3 regions of the Streptomyces sp. NPDC018031 genome follow, and region 2 is predicted to be linked to each of the others. Evidence: riboswitches for the same ligand, from Rfam matches in the RefSeq annotation. Region 2 holds a riboswitch; each other region holds the start of a gene.

Region 1 (6,489 bases), on a different contig from region 2:
ATAGCCCGCGACCGCGATCAGCAGCCCGAGCAGCAGCGGGTTGGTGGTGCGGGACGCGGCGGTCGCCAGTCCCAGCGCCCACAGCCACCAGGCGCCGGCGTGCAGGGCGGTGCGGCGGGTCTCCCTGGGGGCCCGCAGCCGTTCGGCGAGCGAGGCCGCCCCGCTCGCGGTGCCCTTCGGGGTGCCGGGTGCGCCGCCCCGGGCGCCCTCCGGCGGGTCGGCCGCGGTGCCGCCGGGCGCGCCCTGCGGCGCGCCGGGTCCGGTGCCGCCGCGGCGGCCGGGCACCGCCCCGCACTCGCCCCCGGGTCCGCCTTCGGCCGCACCGGGCCGGGACGGGCGGGGTCCGCCGGCGCTCATCCGCGGCGGCGGCGCGCCTGCCACAGGGCGGCGGCCCCGAGCGCGACCACGGCGGCGGCCCCGCCGATCAGACCGGCCGAGGGGCCGGCGTCCCCGCCGTCCCCGCCGTCCGCCCGGGATCCGCCGTCGTCGTCGGCGGATCCCGAACCGGCGGACCGGGAGACGACCTCCGCGCAGCCGGACCGGGGGTAGCCGCCGATGGCGCAGAGCAGCGCCGAGGAGTCGTAGCGCAGCGGCTCGGCGACCGCGGCCAGCGCGTCCGCCGCGGTGGCGCCGCCGGCGACCCGGGCGCAGGCGGTGCGGGCCGCCGGCGGGGTGTGCCCGTCCGGCGCGTCGGCCGCGGTACCGAAGTCGATGACCACGGCGACCCGCTTGCCGCCGTCCCCGGCCGGGGTGTCCCCGCAGATGGTGTCGAAGGAGGCGGTGCCGCGCGGCCGCGTGGCGTTCCGCGAGTCGGGGCTGACGGCGTACCGGAACCCGACGGTGTCGCCGTCCCCGGGCCGGGCGGTCCCCGGGCCCTGCGTGGCGTAGGTCCACCGCCCGCCGTCCCGCTCCCAGTAGGACCAGTAGCGGTAGCCGTCGGCCGCGGCCGCGGGGGTGGCGCCGAGGGCGATCAGGGCTCCGGCCGCCAGGGCGGCCACCGCGCCGGATATCGCCGTGCCCGGGACGGCGGACGGCCGCGCCCGGGGCGGTGCGGGCGGGCGCGCGGTCCCGTCCGTCCCGGGGCCGGTCCGCCTCCGGGGGGTCGCTGCGGTGTCCATCAGTGCTGCTGCTTCTTCCGGCCGCTCAGCAGGAAGCCGATGCCGATGCCCATGACCGCGCCGACGCCGACGATCCACCAGACGCCGTAGCCGCCGTCGTCGTCGTTGTCGTCCTTGTCGTTCTCGGAGTCCTTCTTCCGCTCGGTCCCGCTCGGGTCGGCCGACGGCGTCCCGGCGCCGGGGCCGGTCTCGCCGAGCGCGCGGAGCAGGTCGGTACCGCCGAAGTCCCGCGGATCGGCCCCGGCGGCGCGGCCCGCGAGGATGAGCTTGGCCAGCGCCGCGGGCTGGTCCTCGGCCCAGGCGACGGCCCCGGCCTCCTTGCCGGTCAGCCACTTCAGCGGCTTGGCGGCGGCCTCCCGGTGGCCGCCGGCGGCCAGTGCGAGCACCGCGTCCGCGGTGCCGCCGACGTCGGGCTGCTTCTCCTGCCCCGGCATCGTGCCGTTGAGGTGCTGGCCGTTGGCGGCGAGCGCGGCGGACAGGTAGGCGGTGGCGGCGTCCGCGCCGGCCGCCGGTTCCCGCGCGGCCTTGTCGTCGCCGCTGCCGCCGTCGCAGTCCAGCGGCGCGAGCGGCTTGTCCGTCTTGTCTGCCTTCGCGACGTCGAACACGAATCCCTTGCCGTGGGCGGCGAGCGCGGCGGCCGTGGTGGCCAGCGGGTTGGCGTGCAGCTTGCCCTTGTCCGGCTGGTAGGCGAAGGCGCCGCGCTCGTCCCGGTCGGCGTCGCAGCCCAGTTGCAGCGCGAGCAGCGCGTCGTACGGGCTGTGGCCGCCCTTGGCGGAGGTGATCCCGGCGGGGTCCTCGCCGGCGGCCGCGAAGGCCCCGATCACGGTGGCGGTGGAGTTGGCGTCGCTGGGGCTGCCCGGGTTCATGCCCCAGCCACCGTCGTCGTTCTGCTGCCGCTTGAGCCAGGCGATGCCCTTCTCCACCACGGCGCCCCGGCCGCCGACCGCGGCCAGCGCCTGCACGGCGGCCGCCGTGGCGTCGCTGAACTCGCCCTTCTTCGGCTCGCAGGGCGTCGCCGTCTCGTCGCGGTAGGCCGCGAACCCGCCGTCCGCGCACTGCTGTCCGGCCAGCCAGTCGACGGCCGCCGCGGGCGGCGTGAGGCCGGACGCGTCCTGCGCGAGGAGTGCCAGGGACTGCCGCCAGACGCCGTCGAACCGGGGGTCTCCGGAGCCGTACAGGGCCTCCGGCAGGGCGGATGCCGTGGGCTTGGGCGTGTCCTGCCGGGCTGCTCCGGCGGCGGTCGCGGCGGGCGCGAGGGCCGTGCCCAGGACGACGGAGACAGCCAGAGCCGCTGCGCTGCGGCGTGCGTTCATGGGACGGTGCCTCTCGGTGGAGACCGGCCGGGCCGGTTGACGTCGTTGCGGTGGGTGGTGCGGTTCTGCGCAGCCGCGCGCGGCCGACCACCCGCGCGCCCGCATCGGTTGCGGCCGGCGACGCGGAGGCACCGGGCCCGGCTCCGTATTCCTCGACGGTGCCGCGTCCCGGCGGCGCAGCGTGCGCGGCGCCGCCGGTGACGGGAGCCTGTGCGACGTCCGGCCGGGCGCTCCGGCTCGTACGGCGCCGGGAAGGGCCGTACTCACGGTTGCGGGTCAGCGCCGGATTCGCACCGGCTTCTCCCGATCGGACACCGATGAAGTTGTGCACGGACACTCTAACCGGGGCGGTGTCCGTGACCCGGCCCCGGCTCGGGCGCGTACCGGTGACCGGCCGGTCCGGGCGGCGGACGACGGGCGCTTGGGCCGACCGGGCGGCCGGCCGTCGGTCAGCGGCGGGCCGGCGCGGTCAGGTCGATCAGCCGGCACACCGTCTCGATGTCGATCTTGACCTGGGCGATCGAGGCCCGTCCCGACAGCCAGGTGATGAGCGCCGAGTGCCAGGTGTGCTCGATGACCCGCACCGCCGAGAGCTGTTCGGCGGTCGGCGACCCCGTCAGGCCCATGGCGTCCAGGATGATCGCGGTGGTGAGCCGGGAGACCGCGTCGACCTCCGGGCTCACCGAGCGGTCGGCGAAGGTCAGCGCCCGCACCATCGCGTCCGCCAGCTGCGGTTCGCGCTGCAGCGCGCGGAACGCCCGCATCAGGGTCTGGGCCACCCGCGCCGCGGGTTCGGGCTCGGTCGGCGGACGCTTGCGCAGCGTCTCGTGCATCTGCTGGAGCTGGTCCTGCATGGTCGCGACGAGCAGATGGACCTTGGAGGGGAAGTAGCGGTACAGCGTGCCCAGGGCCACCTGCGACGTCTCGGCCACCTCGCGCATCTGCACCGCGTCGAAGCCGCCCCGGCTCGCCAACTGGGCGCTGGCGTGCAGGATCCGGCGGCGGCGTGCTTCCTGCCGCTCGGTCAGCTGCAGGGAGGCTGGCTTGGCTTCTGCGGTCATCTGTCCTACTTCGGTGCCTTCGGTACGTTCCGTCTGCAGGCTGCGGACACCGTGCATGATGGCAGGGCCGCCGGAGTGGTGCGAGTCACTGAAACGTGTTCCAGGCTAACCCCGCCGAAGCCCGCCCGGAGCGCCGTCGTCCCAGCTCGGACAGGTTCCTGCCGCCGGTCGCGGTACTCGCCCGTCAGGTGACGGTGCGTCGGGGTCCGGTGCTCCGGCGCCGCCCGCCGGACGGCCCGCCGGGCGCCCCGCCGCCCACCGGTCCCGCGGCCGTCGCCGCTGGTGCGGCACGGTGCCCGGGCGACCCGGCGGCGGCCCGGCCGGCACCCGGCCGGGGCGCCGCGCGGCACCGGGCGGCGGCAGTGGCGCGGATCACCCGTCCCGCCCCGGGCGGGCCGGTGCCGGGCGGGTATCTTCGGACTTCTCCGGCGATCCGTAAGTGAAACTTGTTCTAGCCGTTTGCTTGCGGATACGCTCCCGCTGAACTGCACCGAGAAGGGGGCCGCGAGTGACCGGCGACAGGCCGCTGCGCATCGCGCTGCTCACCTACAAGGGGAACCCGTTCTGCGGTGGCCAGGGCGTCTACGTACGCCACCTCTCGCGCGAACTGGCGCGACTGGGCCACCACGTCGAGGTGATCGGGGCCCAGCCGTACCCGGTCCTGGACGACGGGGTCACCCTCACCGAGCTGCCCAGCCTCGACCTGTACCGGCAGCCCGACCCCTTCCGGACCCCCGCGCGCGGGGAGTACCGCGACTGGATCGACGCGCTGGAGGTCGCCACCATGTGGACCGGCGGCTTCCCCGAGCCGCTCACCTTCAGCCTGCGGGCCCGCCGCCATCTCGCCGCCCGGCGCGGCCAGTTCGACGTCGTGCACGACAACCAGACCCTCGGCTACGGCCTGCTCGGCCTGCACCGCGTCGGGTTCCCGCTGGTCACCACCATCCACCACCCCATCACCGTGGACCGGCGGCTGGAACTGGACGCCGCCCCCGACTGGCGCCGCCGCGCCTCGGTGCGCCGCTGGTACGGCTTCACCCGGATGCAGAAGCGGGTCGCCGGACGGCTGCCCTCGGTGCTCACCGTCTCCGGCTCCTCCCGCCGGGAGATCATGGACGACCTGGGGGTGCGCGCCGACCGGGTCCACGTGGTCCCCATCGGCGCCGACGCCCGGCTGTTCGCCCCGGACCCGGCCGTCCCCGAGGTGCCCGGCCGCATCGTCACCACCTCCAGTGCCGACGTCCCCCTCAAGGGCCTGGTCCACCTGGTCGAAGCGCTCGCCAAGGTCCGCACCGAGCAGCCCGACGCCCATCTGGTGGTGGTCGGCAAGCGGCCCGAGGAGGGGCCGGTGGCCGCCGCGATGACCCGCTACGGCCTGGAGGAGGCGGTCCGGTTCGTCAAGGGCATCAGCGACGCCGAGCTGGTCGACCTGATACGCGGGGCCCAGATCGCCTGCGTCCCCTCCCTCTACGAAGGCTTCTCGCTGCCCGCCGCCGAGGCGATGGCCACCGGCACCGCCCTGGTCGCCACCACCGGCGGCGCCATCCCCGAGGTGGCCGGCCCCGACGGCGAGACCTGCCTGGCCGTACCGCCCGGTGACTCCCAGGCACTCGCCGCCGCACTGACCCGCCTGCTCGGCGACGACGAGCTGCGGCGCCGGCTCGGCGCCGCCGGCCGCGACCGGGTACTGAGCCGGTTCACCTGGGAACAGGCCGCCCGCGGCACCGCCGACCACTACCGCACCGCCATCGCCGAACAGGGCCCCGCCGCCCGCCGCGCCGCCCCCGTCCCCGTCGCCGCACCACCACGGCAGTTCACCTGACCCACACCGGCCCGGCCCGGCGGCACCCCCCGCCCCCGCCGGCCGGACCGACCGCCCCCACCGCCCCCACCCACGGCGCCCCCACCGCCCACCGCCCACCCCCTCCCGATCCGCCCGGACGAAAGCAGACCCCCTTGCTGACCGTCGACTTCTCCCGCTTCCCCCTCGCCCCCGGCGACCGCGTCCTCGACCTGGGGTGCGGCGCCGGGCGGCACGCCTTCGAGTGCTACCGGCGCGGCGCGCACGTCGTCGCGCTCGACCGCAACGGCGACGAGATCCGAGAGGTCGCCACCTGGTTCGCGGCGATGAAGGAGGCCGGTGAGGCGCCCGACGGCGCCACCGCCACCGCGATGGAAGGGGACGCGCTCGCGCTGCCCTTCCCCGACGACAGCTTCGACGTCGTGATCATCTCCGAGGTCATGGAGCACATCCCGGACGACAAGGGCGTCCTCGCCGAGATGGTCCGGGTCCTCAAGCCGGGCGGACGGATCGCCGTCACCGTGCCCCGCTACGGCCCGGAGAAGATCTGCTGGGCCCTCTCCGACGCCTACCACGAGGTCGAGGGCGGCCACATCCGCATCTACCGCGCCGAGGAGCTGCTGGAGAAGATGCGCGAGGCCGGACTGCGCCCCTACGGAACCCACCACGCGCACGCCCTGCACAGCCCCTACTGGTGGCTCAAGTGCGCCTTCGGCGTGGACAACGACAAGGCCCTGCCGGTCCGCGCGTACCACAAGCTGCTGGTCTGGGACATCATGAAGAAGCCGCTGGCCACCCGGGTCGCCGAGCAGGCCCTGAACCCGCTCATCGGCAAGAGCTTCGTGGCCTACGCCACCAAGCCGCACGACACCCGCCGGGCGGCGGTGTGACCTCGTCCCGCCGCGGCCCCGGCCGCACCGAACGGCTCGTCCTGCCCGGCGTGCTCACCGCCGAAGAGGCGCTGCGCACCGTCGAGGGCATCGCCTCCGCCCAGCGGTCCGACGGCGCCATCCCCTGGTTCCGCGGCCACCACCTCGACCCCTGGGACCACGTCGAGGCCGCCATGGCCCTGGACGCCGCGGGGGAGCACGGACGCGCCGAGGCCGCCTACCGCTGGCTCGCCGACCACCAGAACCCGGACGGGTCCTGGTACGCCGCCTACCCCGACACGCCGACCGGGGTGGACACCGCCCAGC
Region 2 (6,489 bases):
CAGCGGTGAGCCGATGGCGATCGAGACCACCCACCTGTCCGCGAAGCGCTTCCCCGCGCTGCGGCGCAGCCTGGTGAAGTACTCCTCGCTCTACACCGCGCTGGCCGAGGTGTACGACGTACGCCCGGCGGAGGCGGAGGAGACCATCGAGACCTCCCTGGCGACCCCGCGCGAGGCGGGTCTGCTCGGCACCGACGTGGGGCTGCCGATGCTGATGCTGTCCAGGCACTCGCTGGACGCGAGCGGCGCCCCGGTGGAGTGGGTGCGCTCGGTCTACCGCGGCGATCGATACAAGTTCGTCGCGCGCCTGAAGCGCCCCAACGACTGAACCGGCCCCGGCCCCGCGGGGCGCCGGGCCACCCGCCGGGGGGCTCGGCCCGGCGGGGCGGGCGGCGGCGCCACCGGTCGGGCGGTGCCCGCCGGAACACCCGCACGGACCGCGGATGGCTCGAATTTGTCATACCGATATACGGACGGGTAGTGACGGCCCCCGGCCCGCTGGCTTAGATTTCCTGCGCGTTACACAGGTGATCAGCCGAGGGGACGGAGCAGCGCCATGCCCGAAACGTCCGGTACGCAAGGCACCAGACCGGTCGTCACACCCTCGCGTGTGGTGGCCGGTATCTGCCTGGTCGCACCGTTCATCGCGATGCTGTGGGTCGGCTCGTACGCCAAGGTCGACCCCACCCTGTGGGGCATCCCGTTCTTCTACTGGTACCAGATGCTGTGGGTGCCGGTCTCGGCCGCGCTGACCACGGTCGCCTACGTCCTGGTCCGCCGTGAGCAGCGGGCCCGCAAGGAAGGTGCCGCGAAGTGAGCAACGACGTGAACGGCGTCGCGCTCGGCGTCTTCATCTTCTTCTTCCTGGCCGTCACGGTGATGGGGTTCCTGGCCGCGCGCTGGCGCAAGGCCGAGAACGAGAACAGCCTCGACGAGTGGGGTCTGGGCGGCCGCAGCTTCGGCACCTGGATCACCTGGTTCCTGCTGGGCGGCGACCTGTACACCGCGTACACCTTCGTGGCGGTGCCGGCCGCGGTGTACGCCGCGGGCGCGGCGGGCTTCTTCGCCGTCCCGTACACCATCCTGGTGTACCCGCTGATCTTCACCTTCCTGCCCCGGCTGTGGTCGGTGTCGCACAAGCACGGCTACGTCACCACCTCGGACTTCGTCCGCGGCCGCTTCGGCTCCAAGGGGCTGTCGCTGGCCGTCGCGGTCACCGGCATCCTCGCCACCATGCCGTACATCGCGCTCCAGCTGGTCGGCATCCAGGCGGTGCTGGACGTGATGGGCGTCGGCGGCGGGGCGGACACCAACTGGTTCGTCAAGGACCTGCCGCTGCTGATCGCCTTCGGGGTGCTCGCCGCGTACACCTACTCGTCCGGCCTGCGCGCCCCGGCGCTGATCGCCTTCGTCAAGGACGCGCTGATCTACCTGGTCATCGCGGTGGCGATCATCTACATCCCGATCAAGCTGGGCGGCTTCGACGCCATCTTCGCCAAGGCCGGGGAGGCGTTCGGGCAGACCAACGAGGCGACCGGGAAGCCGCGCGGGTCGCTGGCACCGGCGGAGGCGTCCCAGTGGGCGTACGCCACGCTCGCGGTCGGCTCGGCGCTGGCGCTGTTCATGTACCCGCACTCGATCACCGCGACGCTCTCCAGCCGCAGCCGCGAGGTGATCCGCCGCAACACCACGATCCTGCCGCTGTACTCGCTGGTGCTCGGGCTGCTGGCGCTGCTGGGCTTCATGGCGATCGCGGCCGGCGTGAAGGTGGACAACGGGCAGCTCGCCATCCCGCAGCTGTTCGAGGACATGTTCCCGGCCTGGTTCGCGGGCGTGGCGTTCGCCGCGATCGGCATCGGCGCGCTGGTCCCGGCGGCGATCATGTCCATCGCCGCGGCGAACCTGTTCACCCGCAACATCTACAAGGACTTCCTCAAGCCGGACGCCACGCCGGAGCAGGAGACGAAGGTCTCCAAGCTGGTCTCGCTGCTGGTCAAGGTGGGTGCCCTGATCTTCGTCCTGGGCATGGACAAGACGGTGGCGATCAACTTCCAGCTGCTGGGCGGCATCTGGATCCTGCAGACCTTCCCGGCGCTGGTCGGCGGGCTGTTCACCCGGTGGTTCCACCGCTGGGCGCTCATCGCCGGCTGGGCGGTCGGCATGATCTACGGCACGGTGGCCGCGTACGGCGTGGCCAGCCCGACCCAGAAGCACTTCGGCGGCAGCCAGAAGGAGATTCCGGGCATCGGTGAGATCGGCTACATCGGCCTGACCGCCTTCGTGCTCAACGTCCTGGTGACGGTCGCGCTGACGGTGCTGCTGCGGGCGATGAAGGCGCCCGACGGGATCGACGAGACCTCCCCGTCGGACTACACGGCCGACATCGGCGACGCCGGCGTGAAGGCCGAACTGCCGCCGGCGACCGCGGGTGCGCCGGGCGGGCACTGAACCGGGGCCGGCGCCGCGGGCGCCGGCCCGTACGCCGGGCGGTGGGGAGGCCGTGCCCGGTCTCACACCTCCGAACGCCTCCCGGACGGCGCCGTGGTGCCGTCCTGCGCCCGGCCGGGCGGTAGCGTGACGACCAAGGGGCGCGGCGAGCTCGCCGCGCCCCTTGGCGTGCGCCGCGCCCCGTGCCGCGGGCCCGCCCCCGCGCCGTGCGCCGTGCCTCTTCGGGTGCGCCGCGGCGGCCGAGCACGCATCGCCGCGATATAGCACAATCGTGCGAAAGCTCAAACCTGCTGACACAACATGTGGGGGCGCATGCGGCGGCCAACACAAGATGTATGCTCATCCTCGCTGTCGCCGCAGGGGAATCCGGTGCGAATCCGGAACTGTCCCGCAACGGTGTACGTGTGTGTTTTTGCGTGCGCGTAAGTCCGGTTACCTGCCGACGGCCTCGAAGACGTCCGGGCCTCGCGGGTTGGGCCGGTGGACGCTGCACGGTGTGCCCCGTCATCGGTTCGGCATGCCCGTGGGCGCCCATCGCGCACCGCCCTCCTGGCCCTCTCAGCCGAGCGAGGGAGAGCACTTCCGTGACCATCGCGCCCGCCGATCCGGTTTCAGCGGCAGCCCAGGACCCCAAGGACCCCACGGCCGCGCCCGACGCGCCGGGGACCGCCCTGCTGCGCACCCTGACCGATCTCACCGCCGACCTGCCTGCCACCGACCCCGGGAAGGTGGCGGCCGCCGCGCTGCGGGGCCGCCATCCGGGTTCGGACGAGGCGGAGTTGCGGGCGCTCGCCACCGAAGCCGCCGCCGGAATGATCTCCGAGGAACCCGAGTACTCCCGGCTGGCCGCGCGGCTGCTCACCCTCGCCATCGCGGAGGAGGCGGCCGGCCAGGGCGCGGTGTCCTTCTCCGCCTCGGTCGAGACCGGCCACCGCGAGGGCCTGATCTCCGACGCCACCCTCGCCTTCGTCCGGGCGCACGCCGACCGCCTCGACACCCTGGTCGACAAGACCGTGGCCGACGGCGCCGACGACCGCTTCGGCTACTTCGGCCTGCGCACCCTGCACAGCCGCTACCTGCTGCGCCACCCCACGACCCGTCAGGTGATCGAGACCCCGCAGCACTTCCTGCTGCGGGTGGCCTGCGGCCTCGCCGAGAACCTCTCGGAGCGGGCCCTGGCGGAGGTGTCCGAGCTGTACCGGCTGACCAGCTCGCTGTCCTACCTGCCCAGCTCCCCCACCCTGTTCAACTCCGGCACCCGCCACCCGCAGATGTCGTCCTGCTACCTGCTGGACTCGCCGCTGGACGAGCTGGACTCGATCTACGACCGCTACCACCAGGTGGCCCGGCTGTCGAAGCACGCCGGCGGCATCGGCCTGTCCTACTCCCGTATCCGGGCCCGGGGTTCGCTGATCCGCGGCACCAACGGCCACTCCAACGGCATCGTGCCGTTCCTGCGCACCCTGGACGCCTCGGTCGCCGCCGTCAACCAGGGCGGTCGTCGCAAGGGGGCGGCCTGCGTCTACCTGGAGACCTGGCACGCGGACATCGAGGAGTTCCTGGAGCTGCGCGACAACACCGGTGAGGAGGCCCGCCGCACGCACAACCTCAACCTCGCGCACTGGATCCCGGACGAGTTCATGCGCCGGGTGGAGGCGGACGCCGAGTGGTCGCTGTTCTCCCCGTCCGACGTCCCGGAACTGGTCGACCTGTGGGGCGAGGAGTTCGACACCGCCTACCGGCGCGCCGAAGCGGCGGGCAAGGCGGTGCGGACCATCCCGGCCCGGGTGCTGTACGCGCGGATGATGCGCACCCTGGCGCAGACCGGCAACGGCTGGATGACCTTCAAGGACGCCGCCAACCGCACCGCCAACCAGACCGCCGAGCCGGGCAAGGTGGTGCACTCCTCCAACCTCTGCACGGAGATCCTGGAGGTCACCGACGACGGTGAGACGGCGGTGTGCAACCTGGGCTCGGTCAACCTCGCCGCGCATCTCGGCCCGGACACCGGGGACGGCGTCCCGGGCATGGACTGGGAGCGGCTGGACGCCACCGTCCGCACCGCCGTCACCTTCCTCGACCGCGTGGTGGACATCAACTTCTACCCGACCGAGCAGGCGGGCGCCTCCAACTCGCGCTGGCGGCCGGTGGGCCTGGGCCTGATGGGCCTGCAGGACGTCTTCTTCCGGCTGCGGCTGCCCTTCGACTCCCCCGAGGCCAAGGCGCTGTCCACCCGGATCTCCGAGCGGATCATGCTCGCCGCGTACGAGGCGTCCTGCGACCTCGCCGAGCGGCACGGCCCGCACCCGGGCTGGTCCGCCACCCGTACCGCGCGCGGCGTGCTCCACCCCGACCACTACGCCGGCGCCCAGGTGACCTGGCCGGAGCGGTGGACCGCGCTGCGCGAGCGGATGGCGGTCACCGGCATGCGCAACTCGCTGCTGCTGGCCATCGCGCCGACCGCGACCATCGCCTCCATCGCGGGCGTCTACGAGTGCATCGAGCCGCAGGTCTCCAACCTCTTCAAGCGCGAGACGCTCAGCGGGGAGTTCCTCCAGGTCAACTCCTACCTGGTGGAGGACCTCAAGCGGCTCGGGGTGTGGGACGCGCAGACCCGTGAGGCGCTGCGCGAGTCCAACGGCTCGGTGCAGGACTTCTCCTGGGTGCCGCGGGAGCTGCGGGACCTGTACCGCACGGCCTGGGAGGTCCCGCAGCGCGCGCTGATCGACATGGCCGCCGCCCGCACCCCGTACCTCGACCAGAGCCAGTCGCTCAACCTGTTCATGGCCTCGCCCACCATCGGCAAGCTCAGCTCGATGTACGCGTACGCCTGGAAGCAGGGCATCAAGACCACCTACTACCTGCGGTCGCGTCCGGCGACCCGGATCGCCCAGTCGGCCCGTGCGGCCGGCGCCGCGGCCACCGTCCCGGTGCCGCAGGCCGCCCCCGACGCCGAGGCGATCGCCTGCTCCCTGGAAAACCCCGAGTCCTGCGAGGCCTGCCAGTAATGCCCGACAACAGCCCCACCAGCACGGCGCTCTCCTCCGGCGCCGCCGCCCCGGCGGTGAAGAACCTGCTCGACCCGGGCTTCGAACTCACCCTGCGGCCGATGCGGTACCCGGCCTTCTACGAGCACTACCGCAACGCCATCAAGAACACCTGGACCGTGGAGGAGGTCGACCTCCACTCCGACGTGGCCGACCTCGCCAAGCTCTCCCCCGGCGAGCAGCACCTGATCGGGCGGCTGGTGGCGTTCTTCGCGACCGGCGACTCGATCGTGGCGAACAACCTGGTGCTCACCCTCTACAAGCACATCAACTCCCCCGAAGCGCGGCTGTATCTGTCGCGGCAGCTCTTCGAGGAGGCGGTGCACGTCCAGTTCTACCTGACGCTGCTGGACACCTACCTGCCCGATCCGGACGACCGTGCCGCCGCCTTCGACGCGGTGGAGAACATCCCGTCCATCCGCGAGAAGGCGCAGTTCTGCTTCCGGTGGATCAACGAGGTGGAGAAGCTGGACCGGTTGGAGTCCAGGGCCGACCGCCGCCGCTTCCTGCTCAACCTGATCTGCTTCGCCGCGTGCATCGAGGGCCTGTTCTTCTACGGTGCCTTCGCCTACGTGTACTGGTTCCGCTCCCGGGGCCTGCTGCACGGTCTGGCCACCGGGACCAACTGGGTGTTCCGCGACGAGTCCATGCACATGGACTTCGCCTTCCAGGTGGTGGACACCGTCCGCGAGGAGGAGCCTGATCTCTTCGACGAGGAGATGGGCAAGCAGGTCACCGCGATGCTGGAGGAGGCCGTGGAGGCGGAACTGCAGTTCGCCCGCGACCTGTGCGGCGACGGGCTGCCGGGGATGAACACCGCGTCGATGCGCGAGTACCTGCAGTGCGTGGCCGACCAGCGGCTGGTCCGGCTCGGTCTGCCGGCCCGGTACGGCTCGGAGAACCCGTTCTCCTTCATGGAGTTGCAGAACGTCCAGGAGCTCACCAACTTCTTCGAGCGCCGCGCCTCGGCGTACCAGGTGGCGGTGGAGGGGTC
Region 3 (6,489 bases), 910 kb from region 2:
CCCCGCGCGTCCGGCATCCCTCGCCGTCGCCGCACCCGGCATCCCTCGCCTGCGCTGCCCCGGGCCCGGGGGCGGTGCCGGGGAGCGGCGCCGGGCAGCCCCGGGCGCGCGGGGCGGACACCGGCGCCCGCCCGCGCGGCGCGGGGCGCGGCGGTGGCGCGGACCCACCCGTCCGCCCCGGCCGGGGCCGGTGCCGGACGGCGCCCCCGGCCGTAGGCTGAAGGTATGTACGCGCGACGGCGCCACACCTATTTCGTACTGATGGGAGTGTGTCTGGCGCTCTTCATCACGGCCTGGGCCGTGGTGCGGCTGTGGTCGGTACCAGTGGCCGTCGGGATGTGCGTCGTCGCCATGGTCATCCCCCCGTTCGCCGCGATCGTCGCCAACCGGCGGGGGCCGGACGACCGGTGGTGGGACGAGACCGGCGACCGGCAGTCGGACGAGTGGTGGCGCGAGATCGACCGCCGCGAGCCGCGCTGAACGGCGCCCACCCGGCCCCGCGCGCCGGAACACCACGCCGGAGCACGGCGCCACACCGCGCCGGAACACCCCACGGGAACGTCGCACCGGTCCGCACCGACGGCCGCCGCGCACGACGGCCGGACCAGCACGAAAGCCGGGCCTGAACGAAGGCCGGACCAGCACGAAGACCGGGCCCGCACGAAGACCGGGCCCGCACGACGGTGGGGCGGACCCGGAATGCCCGTGCCACGCCCGGCCGCGGCCCACCGGCCGGCGCCACGCCCGTCCGGGGCCCACCGGCCGGCGCCCCGCCATCCGAGCCCGCCGGCCCGTGCCACGCCCGTCCGGGCCGCCGGCGGCGCCCCCTCAGTAGACGAGGGCCTGCACGCCGTCCGGCATGATCTCGCTCACGAAGACCTGCGCCCCGGCGATCCGGGCGCCCTCGATCAGATCCTTCTCCTCGATCCCGCGGCGCGCCGCGCACTGCGTGCACACCGTGACGGTGCCGCCCGCCAGGATGCCGTCGAGCAGCTCCGGCAGCGGGGCCGCGTGCGGCAGCTCGAACTCCGCCGCCCGCCCCGGCAGCGCGAACCAGGTGGACTCCCCGGTCAGCCACAGCGAGACCTCGACCCCGCTGGCCGCGGCCACCGCCGCCACCGTGAACGCCTGCGAGCACCGCTCGGGCGCGTCGGCGCCCGCCGTCACCTTGATCACCAGCTTCTTGGCCATGTCGGCACTGTAGTGCGCGGCGCGCCCGCCTCCTGCCGCGCACCTCACAGCACCGGCGCGCGGACCGCCCACTAGACTTGGCCACGGTCCGTAAAACCCTCACTCCGTCCGAGGAGCGCGCTCGTGCTTGAGGCAGTCTTCACCACCCTGCTGGTCCTGGTCGCCGTCGCTGTCGTCGCTTTCGCCGGGCTGACCTGGAAGAAGCTGTACCAGGGCCAGCGCTGACTCCCCTCCCGCCCCTCTCCACAGATCGCCTGATTCCATGATCGAGATCCCGTCCGACCTCCACCCGGACCTCGTGCCCCTCGCCTTCCTCCTCGGGAACTGGGCGGGCGCCGGCGTCGCCGACTTCCCCGGCTCGGAGAAGTGCAACTTCGGACAGGAAGTCACCTTCAGCCATGACGGCCGGGACTTCCTGGAGTACGTCTCCCGCAGCTGGGTGCTCGACAGCGAGGGCAAGAAGGTCCGCCCGCTGGAGTCCGAGTCCGGCTACTGGCGCATCGACAAGGACCGCAAGGTCGAGATCGTGATGGTCCGCGACCAGGGCGTGGTCGAGGTCTGGTACGGCGAGCTGGCCGAGGGCAAGCCGCAGATCGACGTCGTCACCGACGCGGTCGCGCGCACCGCCGCCTCCGGGCCCTACTCCGGCGGCAAGCGACTGTACGGCTACGTCAAGGGCGACCTGATGTGGGTCGGCGAGAAGGCCACCCCCGAGGTGCCGCTCCGCCCCTACATGTCGGCGCACCTGAAGAAGGCGGTGACCCCGGAAGAGGTCGCGGCCTGGGCCAAGGACCTCGGCGACCTCCCGGACGACGGGATCGCGTTCTTCCGCTAGACCCGGTTCCAGCAGCACCTTCTCCACCCGCCCCGCAGGGGAAGTCCGGTCGAAATCCGGCGCTGACCCGCAACTGTGGGCGTCCCGCGAGGGACGCGAGCCAGATCACCTGCGGCGGCGGTCGTTCCTGACAACTCGCCGTGGACTGCGAGGGGATCCGCCACCGGCGCTGTGCCCGCACAGCCCGCCCCGGGCGCCCTTTCCCGTAGGTACGAAACGGCCCGAGGCGAAGGCGACCCGCCCGTGGCAGCCACCACCAGGACCGCACCCGACACCGAGACCGCCGGCCCGCGCGCACCCGGCGCACCGCTGCGGCTGCCGCTCCCCCCGCTGGTCGGCGCGGGCTGCGCCGCCCTGCTGATATCCCTGGTCTGCGGGGCCGGCCTGGGCTCGGCCGGCATCGGCTGGCCCGAGGTGCTGCGCTATCTGCGCGCCGGGCTCACCGGCTCGGCCATCGAGCGGCACGAGGTCGCCGCCTACACCATCGTCTGGGAACTGCGCTTCCCGCGCGCCGTGCTCGCCGCGGTCGTCGGCGCCGGGCTGTCGGCGGTGGGGGTGGCGGTGCAGGCGATGGTCCGCAACGCGCTCGCCGACCCCTTCGTCCTGGGCATCTCCTCCGGAGCCGCGGTCGGCGCCAACGCCGTCCTGCTCTTCGGCGCCTTCACCGGCCTCGGCATCTGGGCCCTGTCGGCCTCCGCGTTCGTCTCCGCGCTCGCCGCCATGGCCCTGGTCTACGCCGCGGCCCGCACCCCGCAGGGGCTCACCCCGCTGCGCCTGGTCCTCACCGGCACCGCCATGTACTACGGCTTCTCGGCGATCACCACCCTGATGGTGTTCAGCGCCGACCGCGGCGAGGCCGCCCGTGCCGCGATGATGTGGCTGCTGGGCAGCCTCAGCGGAGCGGGCTGGCCCTCGGTACCGATCGCGGCCGCCGCCGTCGCCGCCGGACTCGGCTACCTGGCGCTGGCCGCCCGCCGGCTCAACGCGCTCGCCATGGGCGACGAGACCGCCGCCGCGCTCGGCGTGGACGCCCGGCGGCTGCGCACCGAACTGTTCGTGGTGACCGCCGCCGTCACCGGCGCGGTGGTGGCGGTCAGCGGGGCGATCGGGTTCGTCGGACTGATGGTCCCGCACATCACCCGGATGCTCGTCGGCGCGGACCACCGCCGGGTGCTGGCGGTCGCCCCGCTGCTCGGCGCGGTCCTGCTGGTCTGGGTCGACATCCTGTCCCGGGTGCTGCTGGCACCCGTCGAACTCCCGGTCGGCGTGATCACCGCCGTCATCGGCGTGCCGTGCTTCGTGCTGCTGATGCGCCGCCGCGGCCACCACCTCGGAGGTGCCTGATGCGGCTCGACATCGAGAACGTGACCGTGGACGTCGCCGGGGCCCGGCTGGTGGACGACCTCACCCTGCGGGCGGACAGCGGGGCGCTGGTCGGCCTCGTCGGCCCCAACGGCAGCGGCAAGTCCACCCTGCTGCGCTGCGTCTACCGCGCCCTGCGCCCCACCGCCGGCGCGATCCGGCTGGACGGCACGGACCTGCGCACCCTGAGCGCGCGGGACGGCGCCCGGCGGCTGGCCGCACTCCCCCAGGAATCCACCGGGGAGTTCGGCTTCACCGCCGCGGAAGTGGTCGCCATGGGCCGGCTGCCGCACCAGAGCGCCGCCGGCCGCACCAGCGCGACCGACCGGGAACTGTGCACGGCGGCGCTGGCCCGGGTCGGCGCCGCCCACCTCGCCGACCGGAACTTCCACACCCTCTCCGGCGGCGAGAAGCAGCGGGTGCTGATCGCCCGGGCGCTCGCCCAGCAGCCCGCCGTCCTCGTCCTGGACGAGCCCACCAACCACCTGGACATCGCCCAGCAGCTGGAGGTGCTGGCGCTGGTGCGGGACGCCGGGCTGACCGTGCTGGCCGCCCTCCACGACCTCAACCTCGCCGCCGTCCACTGCGACCGCCTGTACGTCGTCGCGGGCGGCCGGATCGTCGCCTCCGGCACCCCGCACGACGTCCTCACCCCGGAGCTGCTCGCCGACGTCTTCGGCGTGCGCGCGCACCGGGTGCGGCACCCGGAGACCGGCGCGGTGCAACTCCTCTTCGACCGGCTGCCGGCCACCGCCCCCTGAGGCCCCGGTCCCACCCCCGGGACCGGGTCCGGGACCGGGTTCCGGGACCGGGACCGGGACCGGGACCGACGCGCACCACCCCGCCCCGCCCCACTCCACCCGCGCTGTGCCTCCCCCACCCACCCGCGCTGCGTCTCTCCCGCCCACCCGCCCTGTGCCTCCCCCACCCACCCGCGCTGCGTCTCTCCCGCCCACCCGCGCTGTGCCTCTCCCGCCCACCCACCCTGTGCCTCCCCCACCCACCCGCGCTGCGTCTCCCCCGCCCACCCGCGCTGCGTCTCCCCCGCCCACCCGCGCTGTGCCTCTCCCACCCACCCGCCCTGTGCCTCCCCGTACCTCCCCCACCCACCCTGTGAGGTCCCCATGCACGCCCGTTCCCGCACGCCCGCCCTGCTCCTCGTCGCTGCCCTGGCCCTGGCCGGGTGCGGGGCCGAGGTCAAGGACGACGAGACCACCGCCGGGAAGCACGACCGGTCCGGCCACTACCCGGTCACCGTCGAGAACTGCGGCGTCGAGACCACCTACGCGGAGATGCCGCGGCGCGTGGTCACCAACGACGTCGGCATCACCGAGATCATGTTCGCCCTCGGTCTGGAGGACCGGATGGCCGGGTTCGTGACGCCCGACGACAAGGGCGACCTGGCCGGGGTGCCCTGGAAGGACGGCTACGACAAGGTCCGGTGGCTGTCGAAGAAGGAGATCAACAAGGAGATGGTGCTGGACGCCCGGGCCGACCTGGTCTTCGCCGGCTGGAACTACGGCTTCGGCGAGGACGACGGGTTCACCCCGGCCGCCCTGGAGAAGCTCGGCATCGGCAGTTACGTCCTCACCGAGTCCTGCCGCAACGGCCGGGGCTCGGCACGCGGCGTGATGCCGCCGCTGGACGCGCTCTACACCGACCTGACGAACCTCGGGAAGATCTTCGACGTGGAGGACCGGGCCGCGAAGCTGGTGCGCACCTTCCGGGCCCAGGTCGCCGAGGCCCGGGCCGAGGCCCCCCGCGGCGCCGACCGGCCCACGGTGTTCCTCTACGACGACGGCCGGGACAAGCCGTTCACCTCCGGCCGGTTCGCCGCACCGCACGACATCATCACCAAGGCCGGCGGCGACCACATCATGAAGGACCTCGACGACTCGTGGACCACCGTCGGCTGGGAGACCGTCGTCGAACGCGACCCCGACGTCATCGTGATCAACGACTACGGGGACACCGGCGCCGAGCAGAAGCGGAAGTTCCTGGAGAGCTACCCGCCGCTGCGCGACGTGTCCGCCGTGAAGCACGGCCGGATCTTCGTCCTGGACTACGCCGACCTGGTGGAGAGCCCGCGCAACCCGGCGGCCGTCGCCGCCCTGGCCGGCTATCTGCGCGAGGTGGCCGACGAGCGGCGCGACGCGGGCGGCAACCGATCCCACTGACCGTGCCTACACTGGGCCCGTGGCGACCACCGACTGGAAGACCGACCTCCGACAGCGCGGCTACCGCCTGACGCCCCAGCGCCAGCTGGTGCTGGAGGCCGTCGACCGCCTCGAACACGCCACCCCCGACGACATCCTCACCGAGGTGCGCCGGACCGCCAGCGGCGTCAACATCTCCACCGTCTACCGCACCCTGGAGCTGCTGGAGGAGCTGGGCCTGGTCAGCCACGCGCACCTCGGACACGGCGCCCCGACCTACCACCTCGCCGACCGCCACCACCACATCCACCTGGTGTGCCGGGACTGCACGGACGTGATCGAGGCGGACCTGTCGGTGGCCGAGTCGTTCACCCGGAAGCTGCGCGAGGAGTTCGGCTTCGACACCGACCTCAAGCACTTCGCGATCTTCGGGCGGTGTACCCGGTGCGCCCGCGGCGAAGGCGCCCCGGCCCCCGCCGAGGGCGCCGCCGGCCGAGGCCCGTCCGCCACCTCCTGAGCCGCCCCGGCCCGGGCCCGCGCCCCGCGGTGGCCCCGGCCCGGCCCGCTCGGCGGGCCACCGCACGGACCGCACGACGTAGGCTGGCCCGCATGAAGAGCCCTTTGCTGTCGCTGCCCGGCGCCGTCCCCGGCGAGGGCCCCGACGAAGGCGTCGCCGCCCACTACGGCGACCTGTTCCGAGAGCAGCGCGCGCTCGCCGACGGCACCGGATTCGTGGACCTGTCGCACCGCGGCGTGGTCACCGTGACCGGCCAGGACCGGCTCAGCTGGCTGCACCTGCTGCTCACCCAGCACGTCAGCGACCTGCCCCCGGGGCAGGCCACCGAGGCGCTGATCCTCTCCCCGCACGGCCACATCGAGCACGCGCTGTACCTGGTGGACGACGGCGAGACCACCTGGGCGCACGTGGAGCCCGGCACCCAGGAG

Evidence for each region. A riboswitch is a leader RNA that binds a small molecule or an ion and turns the genes downstream of it on or off. The one in region 2 is predicted to bind cobalamin.
Region 1: it holds a riboswitch for cobalamin, as region 2 does, so the genes downstream of both, ACH4B3_RS11550 (prenyltransferase/squalene oxidase repeat-containing protein) here and ACH4B3_RS02200 (ribonucleoside-diphosphate reductase subunit alpha) in region 2, are expected to answer to the same signal.
Region 3: it holds a riboswitch for cobalamin, as region 2 does, so the genes downstream of both, ACH4B3_RS06135 (FecCD family ABC transporter permease) here and ACH4B3_RS02200 (ribonucleoside-diphosphate reductase subunit alpha) in region 2, are expected to answer to the same signal.

What each region holds. Positions count from the first base shown of each region.
Region 1 covers NZ_JBIRFT010000003.1:284,848-291,336, reverse strand. Annotated here, with positions in the region: gene ACH4B3_RS11560 (CbiQ family ECF transporter T component) at 1-138, opposite strand, end outside; gene ACH4B3_RS11555 (SCO2322 family protein) at 354-1,118, opposite strand; gene ACH4B3_RS11550 (prenyltransferase/squalene oxidase repeat-containing protein) at 1,118-2,431, opposite strand; cobalamin riboswitch at 2,635-2,765, opposite strand; gene ACH4B3_RS11545 (TetR family transcriptional regulator) at 2,881-3,492, opposite strand; gene ACH4B3_RS11540 (glycosyltransferase family 4 protein) at 4,001-5,314, shown strand; gene ACH4B3_RS11535 (methyltransferase domain-containing protein) at 5,449-6,183, shown strand; gene ACH4B3_RS11530 (prenyltransferase/squalene oxidase repeat-containing protein) at 6,180-6,489, shown strand, end outside.
Region 2 covers NZ_JBIRFT010000001.1:516,379-522,867, forward strand. Annotated here, with positions in the region: gene ACH4B3_RS02185 (GntR family transcriptional regulator) at 1-328, shown strand, start outside; gene ACH4B3_RS02190 (DUF3311 domain-containing protein) at 557-817, shown strand; gene mctP (monocarboxylate uptake permease MctP) at 814-2,448, shown strand; cobalamin riboswitch at 2,750-2,907, shown strand; gene ACH4B3_RS02200 (ribonucleoside-diphosphate reductase subunit alpha) at 3,033-5,456, shown strand; gene ACH4B3_RS02205 (ribonucleotide-diphosphate reductase subunit beta) at 5,456-6,489, shown strand, end outside.
Region 3 covers NZ_JBIRFT010000001.1:1,431,370-1,437,858, forward strand. Annotated here, with positions in the region: gene ACH4B3_RS06120 (DUF3099 domain-containing protein) at 226-480, shown strand; gene ACH4B3_RS06125 (DsrE family protein) at 829-1,191, opposite strand; gene ACH4B3_RS06130 (FABP family protein) at 1,454-2,026, shown strand; cobalamin riboswitch at 2,019-2,158, shown strand; gene ACH4B3_RS06135 (FecCD family ABC transporter permease) at 2,336-3,370, shown strand; gene ACH4B3_RS06140 (ABC transporter ATP-binding protein) at 3,370-4,149, shown strand; gene ACH4B3_RS06145 (ABC transporter substrate-binding protein) at 4,513-5,565, shown strand; gene ACH4B3_RS06150 (Fur family transcriptional regulator) at 5,585-6,061, shown strand; gene ACH4B3_RS06155 (YgfZ/GcvT domain-containing protein) at 6,154-6,489, shown strand, end outside.